One region of the Streptomyces sp. NPDC023573 genome, then DNA from elsewhere that is predicted to be linked to it. Evidence: riboswitches for the same ligand, from Rfam matches in the RefSeq annotation. Region 1 holds a riboswitch; each other region holds the start of a gene.
What was found. Region 1 has a riboswitch for cobalamin ahead of ACZ32T_RS20955 (energy-coupling factor ABC transporter permease). Riboswitches for the same ligand answer to the same signal wherever they lie in the genome.

Region 1 (5,012 bases):
CTCATCTGGACCTCCTTCTTCAGTGTCACGGGGGTCACACCGGTGGCCTACGCCCTGCTCACGTTCACGGTGGGTGTGGCAGCCGGCCTGATCCTGCGCCGCACGCTGGTGTCGATGGTGGTCACGCTGGGCATCGTCGTGGCGATCGGCTTCGTCTGGGACGAGCTCTGGCGGAGTCTGGGGCATGTCATGTCGCTCACCACCGACAAGGGCGTCGGGCCCGGTGCGGCACCGCCGGAGCTGCCCACCGAGGCCGAGCAGCTGGGGCAGGGCACCTACTTCCTCACCAGCTCCGGTGACCGCCTGGACTGGACCACCTGTCTCGACCGGATCGAGGACGACCGGGCGCACACCGCCTGCCTGGAGTCCAAGCACGTCATCGGCTGGTCCCTGGACTACCTCCCCGTCACGCAGATGGACACGATGCAGTGGCTCGGAGCCGGCGTCATGCTCGCGGTCACCGCCGCCGTCGCCACGTTCGTGATCCTCTGGGGGCGCAAGCGGCTCCTGTGACCCCTGGTCCCCGGGCCGCAGCCGCCGCCGGTGTACGCCGACCCGCCGAGCAGGCCGCACCGCTGGGTTCTGCTCCGCCACCTGCGTAGGCTTTCCGGCGTTGAACTGGGGAGAGTTGACCCCGATGGATCGGGGAGGGGGACCTCATGTACAGCGTCATCGTCGTGCCGCCGTCGTGCGGCGACGTCAAGGATCAGATCAGGATCACCGCAGGCGAGCGCGTGACTTTCGGCCGGTCCGGGAGCGACGGAGGTTTCGCCGTCGTACACGCGGGGGTGGCCAGGGTCGCCGGGGAGATCGTCGCGCACAGGACCTTCTGGCTGCTGAGCAACTTCAGCGAGGACCAGACGTACGTGGTGGAGAACCCGGAGGGCGCCGGGGAGCACATCAAGGTCGCGCCGGGCCGGCTGGAGGCGCCCGTGCCCTTCGAGTTCGGGCGTGTGGTCCTGCCGGCCTCGGGTGATCTGCTCACTTTCGACGTCTGGGCGCCTCGACACGCGTTCCGCAGCGTCCCGCGCCACGGACTCGACGGGTCCGCCACCGTCCCGGCCTTCGTACTCGACCGCACCAAGCGCTACTTCGCCGTGCTGGCGGCACTGTGCGAACCCAGGCTGCGCGGTACGACCAGCGCCCCGCTGCCGGCCGTCGAACAGCTCATGGACCGGCTCCGTCCGACCTGGCCCACGGTCAGCCGGTCGGCCGTCTACTGGAACATCGACTATCTGTCCGTGAAGCTGCGGTTGCGCCCCGACCGGATCGCCGCGGAACCCGGTCAGCGTGTCCACGGGAAGAAGGAGTCCCTCGTCGCGCTCGCGCTCCGCTTCGACCTGGTCCGGGAGGACGACCTCGTGGTGCTCACACCTGTCGGAAAGGTGGCGCAATGAGCGGGCAGCTGTACGCGGTCTCCGTCCCCAAGGGCTACCGGGTGGGCTCCTGGGAAGTCGGCGGACCCATCGCCTCCGGGGCGTTCGCCACCGTCTACACGGGGCGGCGCGTGGGCGCCGGCGATGTCACCGAGCCGGATCTGCCCGAGCGGGCCGCGCTGAAGTTCCTGCCCACCGGCACCCGCACTCCACGTCAGCTCAGCCATCTGCGCGAACTGACCGAGCGTGAGATCGACTTGCTGGCCAGGCTCCGCACGCCCCGCCTCATCCGCATGTACGAGACGCTGACGGTCGACGACCCGGGCCGCCCGGAGCTGGACGGCTCCACCGTCCTCGTCCTGGAGCGGGCCGAGGCCGATCTGAACCAGCTCCTGGAGCGCACCCCGGTCCCGGAGGCGGGACCGTCCCTGCTCGCGCAGATCTGTGAGGGTCTGCACCAGCTGCACCACGCGGGATGGGTGCACGGAGACCTGAAGCCGGCCAACGTGCTGCTCCTGAAGGACGGTTCGGCCCGGCTGGCCGACTTCAACATGGCGGCCGAACTGGAAGGCACCCACGCCTACGCCCCGGCGTTCGCCACCCCCGACTACACCCCGCCCGAGCTGTTCTGGCCGGAGATCGACGAGCGCGGCACGCGCATCCGCCCCACCTGCGACATCTGGGCCTTCGGCGTCCTCGCCCATGTCGTCCTGACCGGGTCGTTCCCGCTGCCGGGCGCGACCGCTGAGGCCCGGGCCGACGCGGCGACGCAGTACGCGCGCGGTGGTGCGGAACTGCGCCTGTCCCCCGCCCTCCCCGACGGCTGGCGTGACATCGTGCGGGAGTGCCTGGCCCCCACGCACGAGCGACGTCTCGCGGACGCCGGCGCGCTGCTCCGCCGGGTGGAGCGGCTCGCGGGCGCCTCCCGTTCGGCGAGGCTGCCGAGACTGCGGCCGAGACGGTGGCGGCGCCTGCCCGTCGCGGCGGCACTCGTGGCGGCGCTGCTGGGGGGAGCCGCGTACACCTTCCTGCCGGACACCGCGGAGCCCAGCGCGGCCCCGCCCACCTGTGAGAGACCCGTGGTGTACGAGGACACGCACGGCCGCGGCTACATGGCGGGCCACAGCGGCACCTGGGACTTCAGCATCAGGCGGGGAGACGGAGGCAGCCAGGTCAGGGAGGCCCAGTGCCTGCTCAGACACCTGCACGGCATCACCGAGGTCGGCGAGGTGGACGGCGACTTCGGGCCCATGACGCATGGAGCCGTCGTCACCTTTCAGGAACGGGCAGGGCTGGACGCGGACGGGACGGTCGGCCCGGAGACCTGGCGCGCCCTCCGCAAGGCGGAAGAACCGTGACGGTGGCCGCCCTCGGCGGCCTCGGGCCCGCTTGTCATCGCCCCCCGCCCGGCACTACTGTCGCCACGCCTTGGTGATCGGGAAATCGGTGTGATGCCGGTGCGGCCCTCGCCACTGTGATCGGGAAGTCCGGCTCCGGCCCTCACGGGCAGCCACTGGGTCCTTGTGACCCGGGAAGGCGGAGTTCGGGCGGTGTTACCCGTAAGCCAGGAGACCGGCCAAGGCACTTCAACCATCCACGAGGTGCTGGAGAGGGTCTGCTGAGCCATGCACATAGCCGAGGGTTTCCTGCCTCCGGCGCACGCGATCGCCTGGGGTGTCGCGTCCGCGCCGTTCGTCGTCCACGGAGTCCGCTCACTCACGCGTGAAGTCCGGGAGAACCCCGAGAGCACACTGCTCCTGGGGGCTTCCGGGGCCTTCACGTTCGTTCTTTCCGCTTTGAAGATCCCCTCCGTGACCGGGAGTTGCTCCCACCCCACGGGCACGGGGCTGGGTGCCATCCTGTTCCGCCCGCCGGTCATGGCGGTCCTGGGCACCATCACCCTGCTGTTCCAGGCGCTCCTGCTCGCCCACGGCGGGCTGACCACGCTGGGTGCCAACGTCTTCTCGATGGCGATCGTCGGGCCCTGGGCGGGGTACGCCGTCTACAGGCTGCTGCGCCGGTACGGTGTGCCGCTGATGGTGGGGGTGTTCTTCGGCGCGTTCGTCGCCGACCTGTCGACGTACTGCGTCACGAGCGTGCAGCTGGCGCTCGCCTTCCCGGACCCGGGCAGCGGCTTCCTGGGCGCGCTCGGCAAGTTCGGCTCCATCTTCGCGGTCACCCAGATCCCGCTGGCGGTGAGCGAGGGGCTCCTGACCGTCCTGGTCATGCGGCTCCTGGTGCAGTCCAGCAAGGGAGATCTGACCCGGCTCGGCGTGTTCCTCGCCGGAAGGCGGGACCGGACCAGGACGGACGGAACCGAGGCGGTGGCCCGATGAACAGGAACACGAGGATCAACGCCCTTCTGCTGCTCGTCGTGGCCGCGCTGGCCGTCCTGCCGCTGGCCCTCGGCCTCGGCGACGACGAGAAGGAGCCCTTCGCGGGAGCCGATGCCCAGGCCGAGACCGCGATCACCGAGATCGATCCCGGGTACGAACCCTGGTTCTCCCCGCTGTACGAACCACCGTCGGGCGAGATCGAGTCGGCGCTCTTCGCCCTCCAGGCCGCATTGGGCGCGGGCGTACTCGCCTACTACTTCGGCCTGCGACGCGGGCGCCGTCAGGGCGAGCTGCGCGCGGCCACGCGGCAGGAGAGCGCCGGGGAGCCGGCGGCCCGGGAGAACTGAGCGCTCGTGCTGCCGATCGACGCGGCGGCGCACAGCAGTCGCTGGCGCCGCCGCCATCCCGTGGACAAAGCCGTACTCGGTCTGGGACTCACGGTCCTGGCGATCTCGCTGCCGCCCTGGCCCGGAGCCGCGCTGATCCTCCTCACCGCCGTCGCCGTGCTGCTGGGGCCTGCCGGTGTGCCCGCCCGCCACCTCTGGCGGGCCTACCGGGTCCCCCTGGGCTTCTGCGTCACCGGGGCGGCCACGCTGCTCGTCCAGGTGGGCGGGCCGGAAGGACTCGTGACCCTGGCCGACGGGGGGCCGGCCCGTGCCGGTGAGCTGCTGCTGCGCACCTCCGCGGCATCGCTCGGGGTCCTGCTGTTCGCCTTCACCACCCCGATGTCCGACCTGCTGCCCCGCCTGGTCAAGGCGGGGGTGCCGGCGCCTGTGGTGGACGTCGCCCTGGTGACGTACCGCATGAGCTTCCTGCTCCTGGACTCGGTGCGCCGGATCCGGGAGGCCCAGGCCGCCCGGCTCGGGCACACCACTCGGGCCGCCGCCTGGCGGTCGCTGGCGGGGCTCGGGGCCACCGCGTTCGTCAGGGCCTTCGACCGCGCGGCACGGCTCCAGGCCGGTCTCGCCGGGCGCGGTCACGACGGGACCCTGCGTGTCCTGGTCCCCGACGCCCGTGTCTCCGGCCGGTTCGTGGCCGTGAGCATCGCCCTGCTCGCGGCCCTCACCGCGCTGACCCTCGTCCTGGAAAGGCCCCTTTCATGAGCGCATCCGCACTGCTCGCCCTCCGGGACGCGTCCTTCGGGTACGAGGACGGGCCTGCCGTGCTCAGCGGCCTCGACTTCGAGGCGCGGGCGGGGCGTGCGCTCGCCCTGCTCGGCCGGAACGGCAGTGGGAAGACCACGCTGATGCGTCTGCTCAGCGGCGGGTTGCGCCCCCGCGAGGGCCAGTTGACGGTGGAG
Region 2 (5,012 bases), on a different contig from region 1:
ACCCTCGACGAATGGGGCCTGGGCGGGCGGTCGTTCGGCACCTGGGTCACCTGGTTCCTGCTCGGCGGAGACCTCTACACGGCGTACACCTTCGTCGCGGTGCCCGCGGCGGTCTACGCGGCGGGCGCGGCCGGCTTCTTCGCCGTCCCCTACACGATCCTCGTCTATCCGCTGATCTTCACCTTCCTGCCGCGCCTGTGGTCGGTGTCGCACAAGCACGGCTACGTCACCACCTCGGACTTCGTCCGTGGCCGCTTCGGCTCGAAGGGTCTCTCGCTGGCGGTCGCCGTCACCGGCATCCTCGCCACGATGCCGTACATCGCGCTCCAGTTGGTCGGCATCCAGGCCGTCCTGGACGTCATGGGCGTCGGCGGCGGCGAGAACACGCACTGGTTCATCAAGGACCTGCCGCTGCTCATCGCGTTCGCCGTCCTCGCCGCGTACACCTACTCCTCGGGGCTGCGCGCGCCGGCGCTGATCGCGTTCGTCAAGGACGGGCTGATCTACCTGGTCATCGCGGTGGCGATCATCTACATCCCGATCAAGCTGGGCGGGTTCGACAACATCTTCGCCGCCGCCGGCGAGAAGTTCTCCGCCGCGAACGAGGCGGCCGGCAAACCGGTGGCCGGGCTCGCACCCGGCGTCTCCGGCCAGTGGGTTTACGCCACCCTGGCCCTGGGCTCGGCGCTGGCGCTCTTCATGTACCCGCACTCGATCACGGCGACGCTCTCCAGCCGCAGCCGTGAGGTGATCCGGCGCAACACCACGATCCTGCCGCTGTATTCGCTGATGCTGGGCCTTCTGGCGCTGCTCGGATTCATGGCGATCGCGGCCGGGATCAAGGTCGACAACGGCCAGCTCGCCATTCCGCAGCTCTTCGAAAACATGTTCCCGGACTGGTTCGCGGGCGTGGCCTTCGCCGCGATCGGTATCGGCGCCCTGGTGCCCGCCGCGATCATGTCGATCGCCGCGGCGAACCTCTTCACCCGCAACATCTACAAGGACTTCCTGAAGCCGGACGCGACCCCGGCCCAGGAGACCAAGGTCTCCAAGCTGGTCTCGCTGCTGGTCAAGGTCGGCGCGCTCGCCTTCGTCCTCACCATGGACAAGACGGTCGCGATCAACTTCCAGCTGCTGGGCGGCATCTGGATCCTCCAGACGATGCCGGCCCTGGTGGGCGGGCTCTTCACCCGGTGGTTCCACCGCTGGGCCCTGATCGCGGGCTGGGCGGTCGGCATGATCTACGGCACGGCGGCCGCGTACGGCGTCGCCAGCCCGACCCAGAAGCACTTCGGCGGGTCCTCGAAGGAGATCCCGGGCATCGGCGAGATCGGTTACATCGGTCTCACCGCGTTCGTCCTGAACCTCGTCGTCGTGCTCGTGCTGACCGTCGTCCTCAACGCGGTGAAGGCGCCGGCCGGTGTGGACGAGACCTCCCCGTCGGACTACACGGCGGACGCGGGCGACCCCGGCGTCAAGGTCGAGCTCCCGCCGGCCACGGCGGGCGCCCCGGGCGGCCACTGACCCCACAGCGGTCACTCCGGAGCAGGACGTCCGTCCCGGCAGGGTCCTCCCTGCCGGGACGGAGTCGTCTCAGGACCGGTGCCCGAGGCCTGCGGAAACGGGGGCGCGCCGCACCCGGCGTCTGGGGCAGACTGCCGCCCATGGACGTTTCGATCAGGCCGGCGCTGCCCGCTCAGTTCGAGGAGCTGGGCGAGATCACCGCGCACGCCTATGTGGGCGACGGGCTCCTGGACTTCGGCGCCGACGACCCCTACCTGGATCAGCTCCGCGCGGTCGGGCGGCGGGCCGCCGAGGCCGAGGTGCTGGTCGCGCTGGACGCCGACGGCAGGCTGCTGGGCGGTGTCACCTACGTCGCGCCGGGGAGCCCGTGGGCGGACATCGCCGGGGAGGACGAGGCCGAGTTCCGGATGCTGGCCGTCTCGCCGGAGGCCCGTGGGCGGGGTGCGGGTGAGGCGCTCGTACGTGCCTGTATCGAGCGGGCGCGGGCTGCGGGAGGGCTCACCGGGATCGTCCTGTCGACGCAGTCAGCCATGCTGGGCGCCCACCGGATATACCGCCGCCTCGGCTTCGTACGGACTCCCGAGCGGGACTGGTGTCCCCTGCCGGAGCTCTCGCTCCTGACGTTCCGCCTGGAGCTCTGACCCTTCACGACACAAGATGTGGTGGCTTCTTCAATCGGCACCCCCCACATGTATGCTCGACCTCGCTGTCGCCGCAGGGGAATCCGGTGAGAATCCGGAACTGTCCCGCAACGGTGTGATCGGTGTGCTCATCCGCACCCCGAAGTCCGAAGACCTGCCGACAGTGCGCCCGGCTCGACCGATCCGGGCGCCGATACGTCCGGGCCCCGCGGAGGGCCGGTGGACGCCGCGCGCCGTGCTGCCCTTTCCCGGGCGCCGTGTGCCCCCGGCTGCCCCGCTCCCGCAGGCCCTGAGCCGAGCGAGGGATAGCCCCAGTGACCATCGCGCCAGCCGACCCGGTTTCAGCCACGGAACCCGAAGGCCGCACGACCGACGCGCCCGGGACCGCACTGCTGCGGACCCTGACCGGTCTCACCGCCGATCTGCCCGACACCGACCCCGGACGGGTGGCCGCCGCCGCGCTGCGTGGCCGCAACGCCCGGTCGGACGAGGCCGAACTGCGCTCGCTGGCCACCGAGGCCGCCGCCGGCCTGATCTCCGAGGACCCCGCCTACTCCCGGCTCGCCGCCCGGCTCCTCACCCGGACCATCGCGGACGAGGCCGCCGGCCAGGGCGCCGTCTCCTTCTCCGCGTCGGTCGCCGTGGGGCATCGCGAGGGCCTGATCGCGGACCGTACGGCCGGGTTCGTCACGCGGCACGCCGCCGCCCTCGACGCGCTGGTCGAGCGGGCGCTCGCCGAAGGCGCCGACGACCGCTTCGGCTACTTCGGGCTGCGGACGCTGCACAGCCGGTACCTGCTGCGCCATCCGCTCACCCGCGATGTGGTCGAGACCCCGCAGCACTTCATGCTGCGCGTCGCCGCCGGGCTGGCCGAGGACACCTCCGAGCGGGCTCTGGAGGAAGTGGCCGCGCTCTACGGCCTGATGAACCGGCTCGACTACCTGCCCTCCTCCCCCACCCTCTTCAACTCCGGAACCCGCCACCCGCAGATGTCCTCCTGCTACCTGCTGGACTCGCCGCTGGACGAGCTGGACTCGATCTACGACCGCTACCACCAGGTGGCGCGTCTCTCCAAGCACGCGGGCGGCATCGGGCTCTCGTACTCCCGTATCCGCGCCCGGGGTTCGCTCATCCGCGGCACGAACGGACACTCCAACGGCATCGTGCCGTTCCTGAAGACGCTCGACGCCTCGGTCGCCGCGGTGAACCAGGGCGGCCGCCGCAAGGGCGCCGCCGCCGTCTACCTGGAGACCTGGCACGCGGACATCGAGGAGTTCCTCGAGCTGCGCGACAACACCGGCGAGGACCAGCGGCGTACGCACAACCTCAACCTGGCGCACTGGATCCCGGACGAGTTCATGCGCCGCGTCGACGCGGACACCGACTGGTCACTGTTCTCACCGGCGGACACCCCCGAGCTGGTCGACCTGTGGGGCGACGCGTTCGACGCCGCCTACCGGGCCGCCGAGGCCAAGGGGCTGGCCCGCAAGACCCTGCCGGCGCGTGAGCTGTACGGAAGGATGATGCGGACCCTCGCCCAGACCGGGCAGGGCTGGATGACGTTCAAGGACGCCTCGAACCGCACGGCGAACCAGACCGCCGAGCCGGGCCGGGTCGTGCACTCCTCGAACCTGTGCACGGAGATCCTCGAAGTCACCGACGACGGCGAGACGGCCGTCTGCAACCTGGGTTCGGTCAACCTGGGCGCTTTCGTGGTGGACGGCTCCATCGACTGGGAGCGGCTGGACACCACCGTGCGGACCGCCGTGACCTTCCTGGACCGGGTCGTCGACATCAACTTCTACCCGACCGAACGGGCCGGCCGCTCCAACGCCCGCTGGCGTCCGGTGGGCCTGGGCGCGATGGGCCTCCAGGACGTCTTCTTCCAGCTGCGCCTCCCCTTCGACTCCCCCGAGGCCCGCGCGCTGTCCACGAGGATCTCCGAGCGGATCATGCTGGCCGCCTACGAGGCCTCCTGCGACCTCGCGGAGAAGTCCGGCCCGCTGCCCGCCTGGTCCGAGACCCGCGCGGCGCGCGGCGTACTGCACCCGGACCACTACGACACCGAGCTGCACTGGCCGGAGCGCTGGGACGCGCTGCGCGCCCGGATCGCGAAGACGGGCATGCGCAACTCGCTGCTGCTCGCCATCGCGCCGACGGCGACCATCGCCTCGATCGCCGGGGTGTACGAGTGCGTCGAACCGCAGGTCTCCAACCTCTTCAAGCGCGAGACCCTCAGCGGGGAGTTCCTCCAGGTCAACGCCTACCTGGTCGACGAGCTGAAGAGACTCGGCGTCTGGGACGCGCGGACCCGTGAGGCGCTGCGCGAGGCGAGCGGCTCCGTGCAGGGCTTCGGCTGGATCCCCGAGGACGTGCGTGCGCTGTACCGCACGGCGTGGGAGATCCCGCAGCGCGGCCTGATCGACATGGCGGCTGCCCGCACGCCGTTCCTCGACCAGAGCCAGTCGCTCAACCTGTTCCTGGAGACGCCGACGATCGGCAAGCTCTCCTCGATGTACGCGTACGCCTGGAAGCAGGGGCTGAAGACGACGTACTACCTGCGGTCGCGCCCGGCGACCCGGATCGCCCGAGCGGCGTCCGCCGCCCCGATCCCCGAGCAGGCGCCCGCGCCCGACGCGGACGCGATCGCCTGTTCCCTGGAGAACCCCGAGTCCTGCGAGGCCTGCCAGTAATGACGACATCCGAGAACAAGAACCTGCTGGACCCGGGCTTCGAACTGACCCTGCGTCCCATGCGCTACCCGGACTTCTACGAGCGCTACCGGGACGCGATCAAGAACACCTGGCACGTGGAGGAGGTCGACCTGCACTCCGACGTCGCCGACCT
Region 3 (5,012 bases), on a different contig from region 1:
GGAACGAGGCGATGAGCGTGCCGGCCCGGTCCTCGACGTCGAAGATCCTGCCCAGGTTCCGCAGGTCGGTGTAGAGCGCGTCGAGCGGCGCCATCACTCCGCGGGCCTTGCCCCGTCCGTTACGGCACGACTCGCTGAGCAGGTACGAGTCGATGCCCACCCGCCGCAACGCGTCGGGCGTGAAGCCTTCGCCCTCGCTGAATCCATAGTTCCATCCAGCGAAGACCAGATCGGCGCCGGCGTCGAGGACCAGCTCCTTGTTGATTCGCTCCTTCGAGAGCCACGTGGTCTTGCGGTAACCGTCCTTCCAGGGGACGGATGTCAGGTCCCCCTTGTCGTCGGGCATGACGTATCCGGCCATGTGGTCCTCGAGACCGAGGGCGAACATGATCTCGGTGATGCCGACATCGTTGGTGACCACCCGCTGCGGAGCCTTGTCGTACGTCTTCCTCTCCCCGCAGTTCTCCACGGTCACCGGGTAGTGGCCGCCGGCTGCACGGGCGCCGTCCTCCTTCCCTTCCTGCGAGGTGACCTCCGCCCCGCAGCCCGTGAGGGCGAGTGCGGCGGCGAGGGCCAGTGCGGCGGGGCGTACGAGATGACGCATGGCGTGAGGACTCCTTGGGGCGGGGGACGGGGCGTCATGCGGGGGGAAGCCGGTCGAAGAGCAGCTGCGGCGCGCCTGTCCCGGGGTGCGTTACGCGGTGCGCGCGGACGCCGAACACCTCGGCCAGCAGCCCGGGCGTGAGGACGTCGTGAGGTGGTCCGGAGGCGGCGATCCGCCCACCGTCGATGACGTGGACGACGTCGCAGTGGCGTGCGGCGAGGTTGAGGTCGTGCAGGGCGGTGAGTGCGGTCAGACCGCTGCCGCGTACCAGCGCGAGGACCTCCAGCTGCTGGCCGATGTCCAGGTGGTTGGTGGGCTCGTCGAGCACCAGCACCTGGGGCTGCTGGGCGAGCGCGCGGGCGATCAGGACCCGCTGCTTCTCCCCGCCGGAGAGGGTGAGGAAGCCGCGGTCGGCCAGGTGGCCGGCCCCGACGCCCTCCAGCGCGGCCTCACATGTGCGGCGGTCCTCGTCGGTGGTGCGGGTCATCGGCCCCTGGTGCGGCAGCCGGCCCATGGCCACGGTCTCGGCGACGGTGAAGTCGAACTCCGCGACCACTTCCTGCGGAAGCGCGGCCAGTCGGCGCGCGCCCTCACGGGCCGTCATGGTCCGCAGGTCCTCGCCACCGATCCGCACCGCGCCTGCCGAGGGACGGAGCGCCCGGTAGACGCAGCGCAACAGGGTCGACTTGCCGCTGCCGTTGGGGCCGACGAGACCGACGAGCTGTCCGCTGCCGGCTCGCAGCGTGACGTCCTCCACCAGCCGCGCACCGGCGATCTCGACCGTGAGTGCGTCGATCTCGATCCGCATCACACGCCTCCGAAGGTGTAGGCGCGGCGGCGCATGAGCAGGACGAAGCACGGCACGCCGACGGCCGCGGTCAGTACGCCCACCGGCAGTTCGGCGGGGGCGAGCACCACGCGCGAGAGGATGTCCACCCAGATCAGGAGGGTGGCACCGGCCAGGGGCGCGACGGCCAGCAGGCGGCGGTGGTCCGCGCCGACCAGCATCCGTGCGGCGTGCGGGACCATCAGGCCCACGAAGCCGATGGCCCCGCTGACCGCGACGACCGCCCCGGTGACGGCGGCGGAGACGAGGAAGAGCTCCTTGCGCAGACGGCCGGCGTCCACACCGAGTGCGGCAGCGGTCTCGTCGCCCATGGCGAGGGCGTTCAGGCGCCGTGCCGACCAGCCGAGATGGGCGAGGCCGCCGGCCACCGCGCCGGCTGCGATCGGCACGGACGACCAGTTGGCCCCGCCCAGGCTGCCGAGCAGCCACATCATCGCGGACCGTGCCGCTTCGCCCCGCTCGGCGGCGAACACCATGAAGGTGGCCACGGCCGAGAAGCCGTAGTACATCGCCGTGCCGGTCAGCACGAGGCGCAGCGGTGTCAGGCCCCGTGCGGTCCGGGCGATCGTGTACACCAGCACCATGGCGAGGAGCGCGGAGAGGAAGGCCGCCGAGGACAGCGCCCAGACGCCGAGCGCGCCGAACGCCCCGAAGATCAGCACGGCGTTGGCACCGACGGCCGCGCCCGAGGAGATGCCGAGGACGAACGGGTCGGCGAGCGCGTTGCGCACCATGGCCTGCACGGCTACGCCGACGGCCGCCAGCCCGGCCCCGACGACCGCGGCGAGGACGGCGCGCGGGAAGCGGAGCTCCCAGACGATGGTGTACGAGGAGACCTCGTCCGGGGCTATGGCCCCGCCGGTCAGCCCCGCCCACAGGTGGTGCAGCGTCTCGCCCCATGTGAGCCCCGAGGCCCCGATCCCCGCCCCGCAGGCGAGGGAGAGCGGGAGCGCGACGCACAGGCCGGTCACCAGGAGGGGCAGGGGGAGGCGTCCGGGGGGCGCGGGCCCACTGCCGGAGCGGGTACCGCGCGGCAGCACGGCGGGTGTTCGGTCACGGGGCGTGGCCACAGGCGGTTCGCTTTCGCCTCGGGCCGTGCCTACGTCATCCAAGGAGCGGCTCGGGACGCCAGGCGCGCCGTACGCAGCACCTCTCGCAGTCCACGGCGATCGACAGGAGCTTCGCCACCGTGGGTGATCGGGCTTACGGAACCGTGTGTGGCTCCGCCTACCGTTGCGGGTCAGCGCCGGAATTCGACCGGACTTCCCCCACGAGGCGCATGCAGCCTATCGCGTGCCGGACGGCTGCCCGCCAAGGGGAAAGCCGCCGGATGACGGCGCCCACACGTTTCCGGCCAGCCGCGCCATCCGATTAAGTCAGTCGATTGATTTGCATGGAGGCGTGCTGTCTAGTGGTCGGGGAGCCGGGACCCCTGAAACGTGTGGAGGAAGCCATGAGCGCAGTCAGGAAGGACCGCCCGCTGGACTGCACGGTCGTCGCCCCGGACTCCGGAGACGAAGTTCGTGTGCGGCTCCGGGTGTTGCGCCGACTCCCGCGGCTCAGGCCCGCCGTGGACCCCGCTGCCCTGCGGCGCCATGACGGCGTGCTCACCGGTCCGCCGCGCGAGGTTCCGGTGACATGGTGAACAGGACAGAGCCTCGCACCGGCCGGGGCGCCGGTACGCGCGAGGCCATCATGACCGCGGCCGAACGCCTCTACGCCGAGCACGGGCTGTCGAACGTCTCCAACCGCCAGATCGGCGAGGCGGCCGGCCAGGGCAACAACACCGTCGTCAGCTATCACTTCGGCAGCAGGGCGACGCTCGTACGGGCCATCATGACCAAGCACGGCACGGGTGTCGACGCCATCCGCGCGCGCCATGTGGAGGCCGTGGGCGACAGCACCGACCTGCGGGACTGGGTGCGTTGCCTGGTGCGCCCGGTGACCGACCACCATGCCGCTCTCGGTGTCCCCTCGTGGCACGCGCGGTTCGCCGCGCAGGTGATGACCGACCCGCTGATGCGGACGCTGGTGGCGGACGAGTCCCTCACCCGTGACAGCCTGCGCCGCACCCTCCAGGGACTGGGCTCGTGCCTGCACGACATCGTTCCCCCGGAGGTCCGCCCGGCGCGCGCCGAGATGGCCCGTCATCTGATCACCCATACCTGTGCGGAGCGGGAGCACTCCCTGGCCGAGGGACCGGTCCGTCCCGGCTCGTCCTGGGAGCGCACCGCCGACACGCTGGAGGACGCGCTGGTGGGGCTGCTCGCCGCGCCCACCACCCGTCGCTGAACCGACCCGGGCCCGACGAGGGCCCGGCCCCACAAGGGAGAGAGCATGAAGATCACTGTTGACGAGGAGAAGTGCTGCGGCGCCGGGCAGTGCGTACTGATCGCCCCGGAGGTGTTCGACCAGCGCGACGAGGACGGCATCGTCGTCCTTCTCGACGCCGCACCGGCCGCCGACCGGCACGAGGCGGTCCGGGAGTCCGCCGGTGTCTGCCCTGCCGCCGCCATCCACCTCGGTGAGGGCGCGTGAGCACACCGTCGGGTGTGCTCGTCGTCGGGGCCGGGGCGGCGGGTCTCGCCGTCGTGGAGACACTGCGCCGTAAGGGCTACCGCGAGCGGATCACGCTGCTCGGCGAGGAGAGCGGCGCGCCGTACGACCGTCCGCCGCTGTCCAAGCAGGTACTCGCCGGGACGTGGGAGGCCGAGCGCACGCATCTGCGCACCCGTGACGTACTGGACGCCCTGGAGGCCGAATTCGTCCTCGGCGAACGCGCTTCGGCCCTCGACGCCGCCACCCGTACCGTGCGCACGGCGAGCGGAGCCGAACTGAAGGCGGCAACCGTCGTCCTGGCGACCGGACTACGCGCGCGCAGGCTGCCGGGCCTTTCGGGAACGGCGGGGGTGCATGTGCTCCGAACCCTGGACGACGCCGTGGGGCTCCGGCGGGAACTGCTGGCGGCGCGGCGGGTCGTGGTCGTCGGGGACGGGGTGCTCGGCTCCGAGATCGCCGCCACGGCCCGCCTCATGGGAGCCGACGTGACGCTCGCCGGACCGCAGGCGGCGCCCATGCGGGAGCAGTTGGGCCCCGCCGCCGAACTGCTCGCCGCGCTGCACACCGCGCACGGGGTACGGCTGAGAACGCACACACTGGTGGACGGGCCGGCGACGGCCGGCGGACGCGTCACCGGTGTCCGCCTGGCCGACGGCGACACGGTGCCCGCCGATCTCGTCGTCTCAGCGGTCGGCAGCACCCCCGCCACCGACTGGCTGGCCGGCAGCGGGCTGGCACTGGACGACGGAGTGGTGTGCGACTCCCGCTGCCGCGCCGCCGACGGGGTCTACGCCGCCGGGGACGTGGCCCGCTTCCACCACGAGGCCCTCGGCCGGTCCCTGCGGCTGGAGAACCGTACGAACGCCACCGAGCACGCGCAGTCCGTCGCGGCGAACATCCTGGGCGAGGACCGCCCCTACAGTCCCGTCCCCTACTTCTGGACCGACCAGCTCGGCGTGAAGATCCAGGTGTACGGGCTCCCCACGCCGGCCGCCACCCTGC
Region 4 (5,012 bases), on a different contig from region 1:
ATGTGGTGGGCGAGCTCCGGCGTGCCGTAGCGCGCGTAGGCGGCGGTGCGGACGGGACCGCCGAGCAGGGCGGCGGCGTAGTGGATGAGCGGCACCTCGGGGACGAGGGTGGAGACGGCCGTGGCGTGCACGGCATGGGTGTGGACGACCGCCGCGGCGTCGCTGCCGCGGTAGACGGCCAGGTGGAGCGGTAGTTCGCTGGTCGGGACCAGGTCGCCGATGACCTGGCGTCCTTCGAGGTCGACGCCGACGGCGTCCCCGGGGCCGAGCCGGTCGTAGGGCACCCCGCTGGGGGTGACCAGGACGATGTCGCCGACCCGGGCCGACACGTTGCCGGAGGTCCCGACGACCAGGCCGTCCGCCGCCGTCCTCCGGGCCGTCGCGACGACACCGTCCCACGCCTGTTCCACAGCACGCTCATCCATGTCACCCATACGGGGATCCTAGGGTCACGTGACCGATGTCTCCCCGAAGGGGTGAACCGGTCACGGTCAAGATCCCTCGCGTCGGACGGCACCGGGCCCCGCACCGGCGGCAGCGGTCCGGCCCACCCCCCGCGCACACAAGCGGAACCGGCGCACACGGTTGGGGTCACCGTGCCGCCCTGCCCAGTTCATCTTCCGTTCACCCTGGTTGCTTACGTTCCACGTGCCAATGACGTCGAACGATTGCCTGGGTAAATGGAACACATCACGCTGCTGCTTGCGATTGTGATCGTGACAGCTCTCGTGTTCGATTTCACGAACGGTTTCCACGACACCGCCAACGCGATGGCCACCACCATCTCGACCGGCGCTCTCAAGCCCAAGACAGCGGTGGCGATGTCCGCCGTTCTCAACCTCGTCGGCGCGTTCCTGTCGGTGGAGGTCGCCAAGACGATCTCCGGCGGGATCATCAACGAGAACGGCCTCAGAACCGAGGTCATCTTCGCGGCGCTCGTCGGCGCGATCCTGTGGAATCTGCTGACCTGGCTGGTCGGCCTCCCCTCCAGTTCCTCCCACGCACTCTTCGGCGGCCTCATCGGCGCCGCGGTCATGTCGGCCGGCTGGTCCTCGATCAACGGCGGCACCGTCGTCACGAAGGTCCTGCTGCCCGCGATCGCCGCGCCGGTCGTGGCGGGTCTCGCCGCGCTGCTGGCGACGAAGCTGACGTACCGCCTCAACCGGAAGATCACCGACGAGGCGCAGCTGAAGTCGACCGCCAAGGGGTACCGCGCCGGCCAGATCGCCTCGGCCGGGCTCGTCTCGCTCGCCCACGGCACCAACGACGCGCAGAAGACGATGGGCATCATCACCCTGGCCCTGGTCACCGGTGGCGTCCTCTCCCCCGGCTCGAACCCGCCGGTCTGGGTCATCGCCTCCGCCGGTATCGCCATCGCCCTGGGCACCTACCTCGGCGGCTGGCGCATCATCCGCACCATGGGCAGCGGCCTCACCGACCTCCGTCCGCCGCAGGGCTTCGCGGCCCAGACCAGTGCGGCCACGGTCATCCTGGCCTCCTCGCACCTCGGCTTCTCCCTCTCCACCACGCAGTCCTGCTCCGGCGCCGTCATGGGCGCGGGTCTCGGACGCAAGGGGGGCGTGGTCCGCTGGTCCACCGCCACCCGGATGTTCGTGGCCTGGGGCCTGACCCTGCCGGCCGCCGGTCTGATCGGCGCGGGCGCCGAGTTCCTGACCAAGCAGGGCCCCTGGGGCGTCGGCGTGGTCGCCGTCCTCCTCGTCGTGGGCTCCGGCGCCATCTGGCTGCTGTCGCGCCGCAAGCCGGTCGACCACACCAACGTGAACGCGGAGGCCGAGCCCGCGGGCGTCGTCACCACCGCCATCTCCGCGGTCAGCCCGCCGCCCGCCGGTACCGTCGTACCGGAGCTCAAGACCACCATCTCGGCCCCGGCCACGACGGCCGGTACCCCGGCCGACCCGGCCACGGTGTAAGGACGGATCCGCATGAACATCGACTGGGCAGCTCTCGCGTCCGTCTTCGGCGTCAGCCTCGTGGTCACCGTCGCACTGGTCGGCCTCTTCACGCTCGGCATCACGGGCATGGCCAGGCAGACGTCGACCGCCCAGGGCGCCGACGGTCCCAACGGCCTGGTGCGCACCGGTGCGTACGCCTGCTTCGGGCTCTGCGCGGCGGCGGTCGCGTACGGGATCTATCTGATCGTCGCCTGACCGCTCCCACGCGGACACCCACCCGGGCCGGACACACCACGTGTGTCCGGCCCGGTGTGCGTCTGAGCACATCAAAGCCTCGCAGGTCAGCGGCAGGTTGACGGGCGTTCGCGGGTCATGGTGGACTGCCGGAGCCATTTAGGCCGACCGGCATGTGCCGACCGGCCTTGCGGCGACAGGAGAGGAAGCCGGTGCGAATCCGGCGCGGTCCCGCCACTGTCACCGGGGAGCAGCCTCCATACGGAAGTCACGGCCCGTCACCGCGGGCTGGAAGGCCGGAGGAACTGCGGATCCGGAAGCCAGGAGACTCTCGTCGCCGGTCACGTCGAACCAGGGCGCGGACCCTGAGTGAGGACATACGCCATGTCTGGCTGCCCTGCGTCGGTCGCTGCACCACCTGTCACGAAGGTCCTCCGAGGCGCGACGGCCGGCTGAGCGGTGCGAGCCGACCGCATCTTCGCGTACGGAGCCGCCGCCGGTCTGATCGGCGACCTGCTGTTCGGTGATCCCCGGCGTGGCCACCCCGTCGCCGCCTTCGGGCGTGCGGCGGCGGGCGCCGAGCGCCGCCTGTGGCGTGACCACCGCGGCTGGGGCGCGCTGCACACGCTCGTCTGCGCCGGGGGTGCCGCGGGCGCCGCCGCGCTGGCCGCGCGTGCCGTCCGCAACCGTCCCGCCGCCGCCGTGGCGCTGACCGCCGCCGCCACCTGGTCCGTCGTCGGAGGCACCTCGCTGGGCCGTGAGGCCCGCGCCATCGGCGGGGCGCTGGCCGCCGGCGACGTCGAGCTGGCCCGGGAGCGGCTGCCGCATCTGTGCGGCCGCGACCCGCAGTCGCTGGACGGGCAGCAGATCGCCCGCGCCGTGGTGGAGTCCGTCGCCGAGAACACCTCCGACGCCGTCGTGGGGGCCCTGGTGTGGGGCGCGCTCGGCGGAGTGCCGGGGCTGGTCGCCTTCCGGGCCGTCAACACGCTCGACGCCATGGTCGGGCACAAGTCGCCCCGGTACCGGCGCTACGGCTGGGCCTCCGCCCGGCTCGACGACGTCGCCGGCTGGCCCGGCGCCCGGCTCACCGCCCTGCTCGCCGTGGCCGCCGGAGGGCGCCCACGCGAGGCGGTCGGCGCCTGGCGGGCGGACGCGGGCCGGCATCCCAGCCCCAACGCGGGCCCGGTCGAGGCCTCGTTCGCGGGGGCGCTCGGCGTACGGCTCGGCGGCACCCTCGCGTACGGCGGACGGGTCGAGCACCGGCCGGTGCTCAACGGCGGAGCCGGGAGGGACGTGCGGGTCACGGACATCGAACGCGCGGTGCGGCTGTCGCGCCGGGTGAGTGTGCTGGCCCTCGTCGTGTGCGCGGCGGGGCGGTCGGCCATGGGACGGAGAGTCGGATGAGCGGCGGACTGCTGGTCGCGGGGACCACTTCGGACGCGGGCAAGAGCGTCGTCACGGCGGGGATCTGCCGGTGGCTGGTGCGCCGGGGGGTGAAGGTCGCGCCGTTCAAGGCGCAGAACATGTCGCTGAACTCGTTCGTCACCCGGGAGGGGGCGGAGATCGGCCGCGCCCAGGCGATGCAGGCGCAGGCCGCCCGGGTGGAGCCGTCGGCGCTGATGAACCCGGTGCTGCTCAAGCCCGGCGGCGACCGGTCGAGCCAGGTCGTCCTGATGGGCAGGCCGGTCGGCGAGATGAGCGCCCGCGGCTATCACGGCGGCCGCCAGGAGGCACTGCTGGGGACGGTCGTGGACTGTCTGGAACAGCTGCGGGGCGCGTACGACGCCGTGATCTGCGAGGGTGCGGGCAGTCCGGCCGAGATCAATCTGCGGCGCACGGACATCGTGAACATGGGCATCGCCCGGGCCGCGCGCTTTCCCGTGCTGGTGGTCGGCGACATCGACCGGGGCGGCGTGTTCGCCTCGTTCTTCGGCACGACGGCGCTGCTGGGCCCCGAGGACCAGTCGCTGGTCGCGGGGTATCTCGTCAACAAGTTCCGCGGTGACGTGTCACTGCTGGAGCCCGGTCTCGACATGCTGCTCGGGCTCACGGGGCGGCCGACGTACGGGGTGCTGCCCTACGCCCACGGTCTGGGCATCGACGAGGAGGACGGTCTGCGCGTGTCGATGCGCGGCACCGTTCGGGAGTCGGTCGTGGCGCCGCCGCACGGCGAGGACGTGCTGCGGGTCGCGGTCTGCGCGGTGCCGCTGATGTCGAACTTCACCGATGTGGACGCGCTGGCGGCCGAGCCGGGTGTGGTGGTGCGGTTCGTGGACCGGGCGGAGGAGCTCGTCGACGCGGACCTCGTGATCGTGCCCGGGACGCGGGGCACCGTGAAGGCACTGGCGTGGCTGCGCGAGCGGGGGCTGGCCGAGGCGCTGCTGCGGCGGGCCGCGGAGGGCCGCCCGGTGCTGGGGATCTGCGGGGGGTTCCAGGTCCTGGGCGAGCGCGTCGAGGACGACGTGGAGTCGCGGGCCGGACTCGTCGAGGGGCTCGGACTGCTGCCCGTAAGCGTCCGGTTCGGCCGGGAGAAGGTCCTGGGACGGCCCGTCGGGTCGGCGCTCGGGGAGCCGGTGGAGGGTTACGAGATCCATCACGGGGTCGCCGAGGTGAGCGGCGGCGAGCCGTTCCTCGACGGGTGCCGGGTGGGCTCGGTCTGGGGGACGCACTGGCACGGGTCGCTGGAGAGCGACGCGTTCCGCCGGGCGTTCCTGGGCGAGGTCGCGCGGGCCGCGGGCCGGCGGTTCACCGCGGCGCCGGACACCAGCTTCGGGGCCTTGCGGGAGGAACAGCTGGACCGGCTGGGAGATCTGATCGAGGAACACGCGGACACGGACGCGCTGTGGCGACTGATCGAGACCGGCG

Region 2: it holds a riboswitch for cobalamin, as region 1 does, so the genes downstream of both, ACZ32T_RS19545 (ribonucleoside-diphosphate reductase subunit alpha) here and ACZ32T_RS20955 (energy-coupling factor ABC transporter permease) in region 1, are expected to answer to the same signal.
Region 3: it holds a riboswitch for cobalamin, as region 1 does, so the genes downstream of both, ACZ32T_RS24815 (FecCD family ABC transporter permease) here and ACZ32T_RS20955 (energy-coupling factor ABC transporter permease) in region 1, are expected to answer to the same signal.
Region 4: it holds a riboswitch for cobalamin, as region 1 does, so the genes downstream of both, ACZ32T_RS00295 (cobalamin biosynthesis protein) here and ACZ32T_RS20955 (energy-coupling factor ABC transporter permease) in region 1, are expected to answer to the same signal.

The regions. Positions count from the first base shown of each region.
Region 1 covers NZ_JBVHKB010000006.1:196,695-201,706, reverse strand. The annotation lists gene ACZ32T_RS20970 (ABC transporter permease) at 1-513, shown strand, start outside; gene ACZ32T_RS20965 (FHA domain-containing protein) at 660-1,397, shown strand; gene ACZ32T_RS20960 (protein kinase domain-containing protein) at 1,394-2,734, shown strand; cobalamin riboswitch at 2,789-2,971, shown strand; gene ACZ32T_RS20955 (energy-coupling factor ABC transporter permease) at 3,002-3,712, shown strand; gene ACZ32T_RS20950 (energy-coupling factor ABC transporter substrate-binding protein) at 3,709-4,059, shown strand; gene cbiQ (cobalt ECF transporter T component CbiQ) at 4,066-4,815, shown strand; gene ACZ32T_RS20940 (energy-coupling factor ABC transporter ATP-binding protein) at 4,812-5,012, shown strand, end outside.
Region 2 covers NZ_JBVHKB010000005.1:547,539-552,550, forward strand. The annotation lists gene mctP (monocarboxylate uptake permease MctP) at 1-1,524, shown strand, start outside; gene ACZ32T_RS19540 (GNAT family N-acetyltransferase) at 1,665-2,165, shown strand; cobalamin riboswitch at 2,218-2,341, shown strand; gene ACZ32T_RS19545 (ribonucleoside-diphosphate reductase subunit alpha) at 2,480-4,858, shown strand; gene ACZ32T_RS19550 (ribonucleotide-diphosphate reductase subunit beta) at 4,858-5,012, shown strand, end outside.
Region 3 covers NZ_JBVHKB010000008.1:45,252-50,263, forward strand. The annotation lists gene ACZ32T_RS24805 (ABC transporter substrate-binding protein) at 1-604, opposite strand, end outside; gene ACZ32T_RS24810 (ABC transporter ATP-binding protein) at 639-1,412, opposite strand; gene ACZ32T_RS24815 (FecCD family ABC transporter permease) at 1,412-2,521, opposite strand; cobalamin riboswitch at 2,623-2,772, opposite strand; gene ACZ32T_RS24820 (hypothetical protein) at 2,905-3,096, shown strand; gene ACZ32T_RS24825 (TetR/AcrR family transcriptional regulator) at 3,090-3,743, shown strand; gene ACZ32T_RS24830 (ferredoxin) at 3,789-3,989, shown strand; gene ACZ32T_RS24835 (NAD(P)/FAD-dependent oxidoreductase) at 3,986-5,012, shown strand, end outside.
Region 4 covers NZ_JBVHKB010000001.1:51,543-56,554, forward strand. The annotation lists gene ACZ32T_RS00280 (class II aldolase/adducin family protein) at 1-434, opposite strand, end outside; gene ACZ32T_RS00285 (inorganic phosphate transporter) at 681-1,931, shown strand; gene ACZ32T_RS00290 (hypothetical protein) at 1,944-2,168, shown strand; cobalamin riboswitch at 2,350-2,478, shown strand; gene ACZ32T_RS00295 (cobalamin biosynthesis protein) at 2,607-3,551, shown strand; gene ACZ32T_RS00300 (cobyric acid synthase) at 3,548-5,012, shown strand, end outside.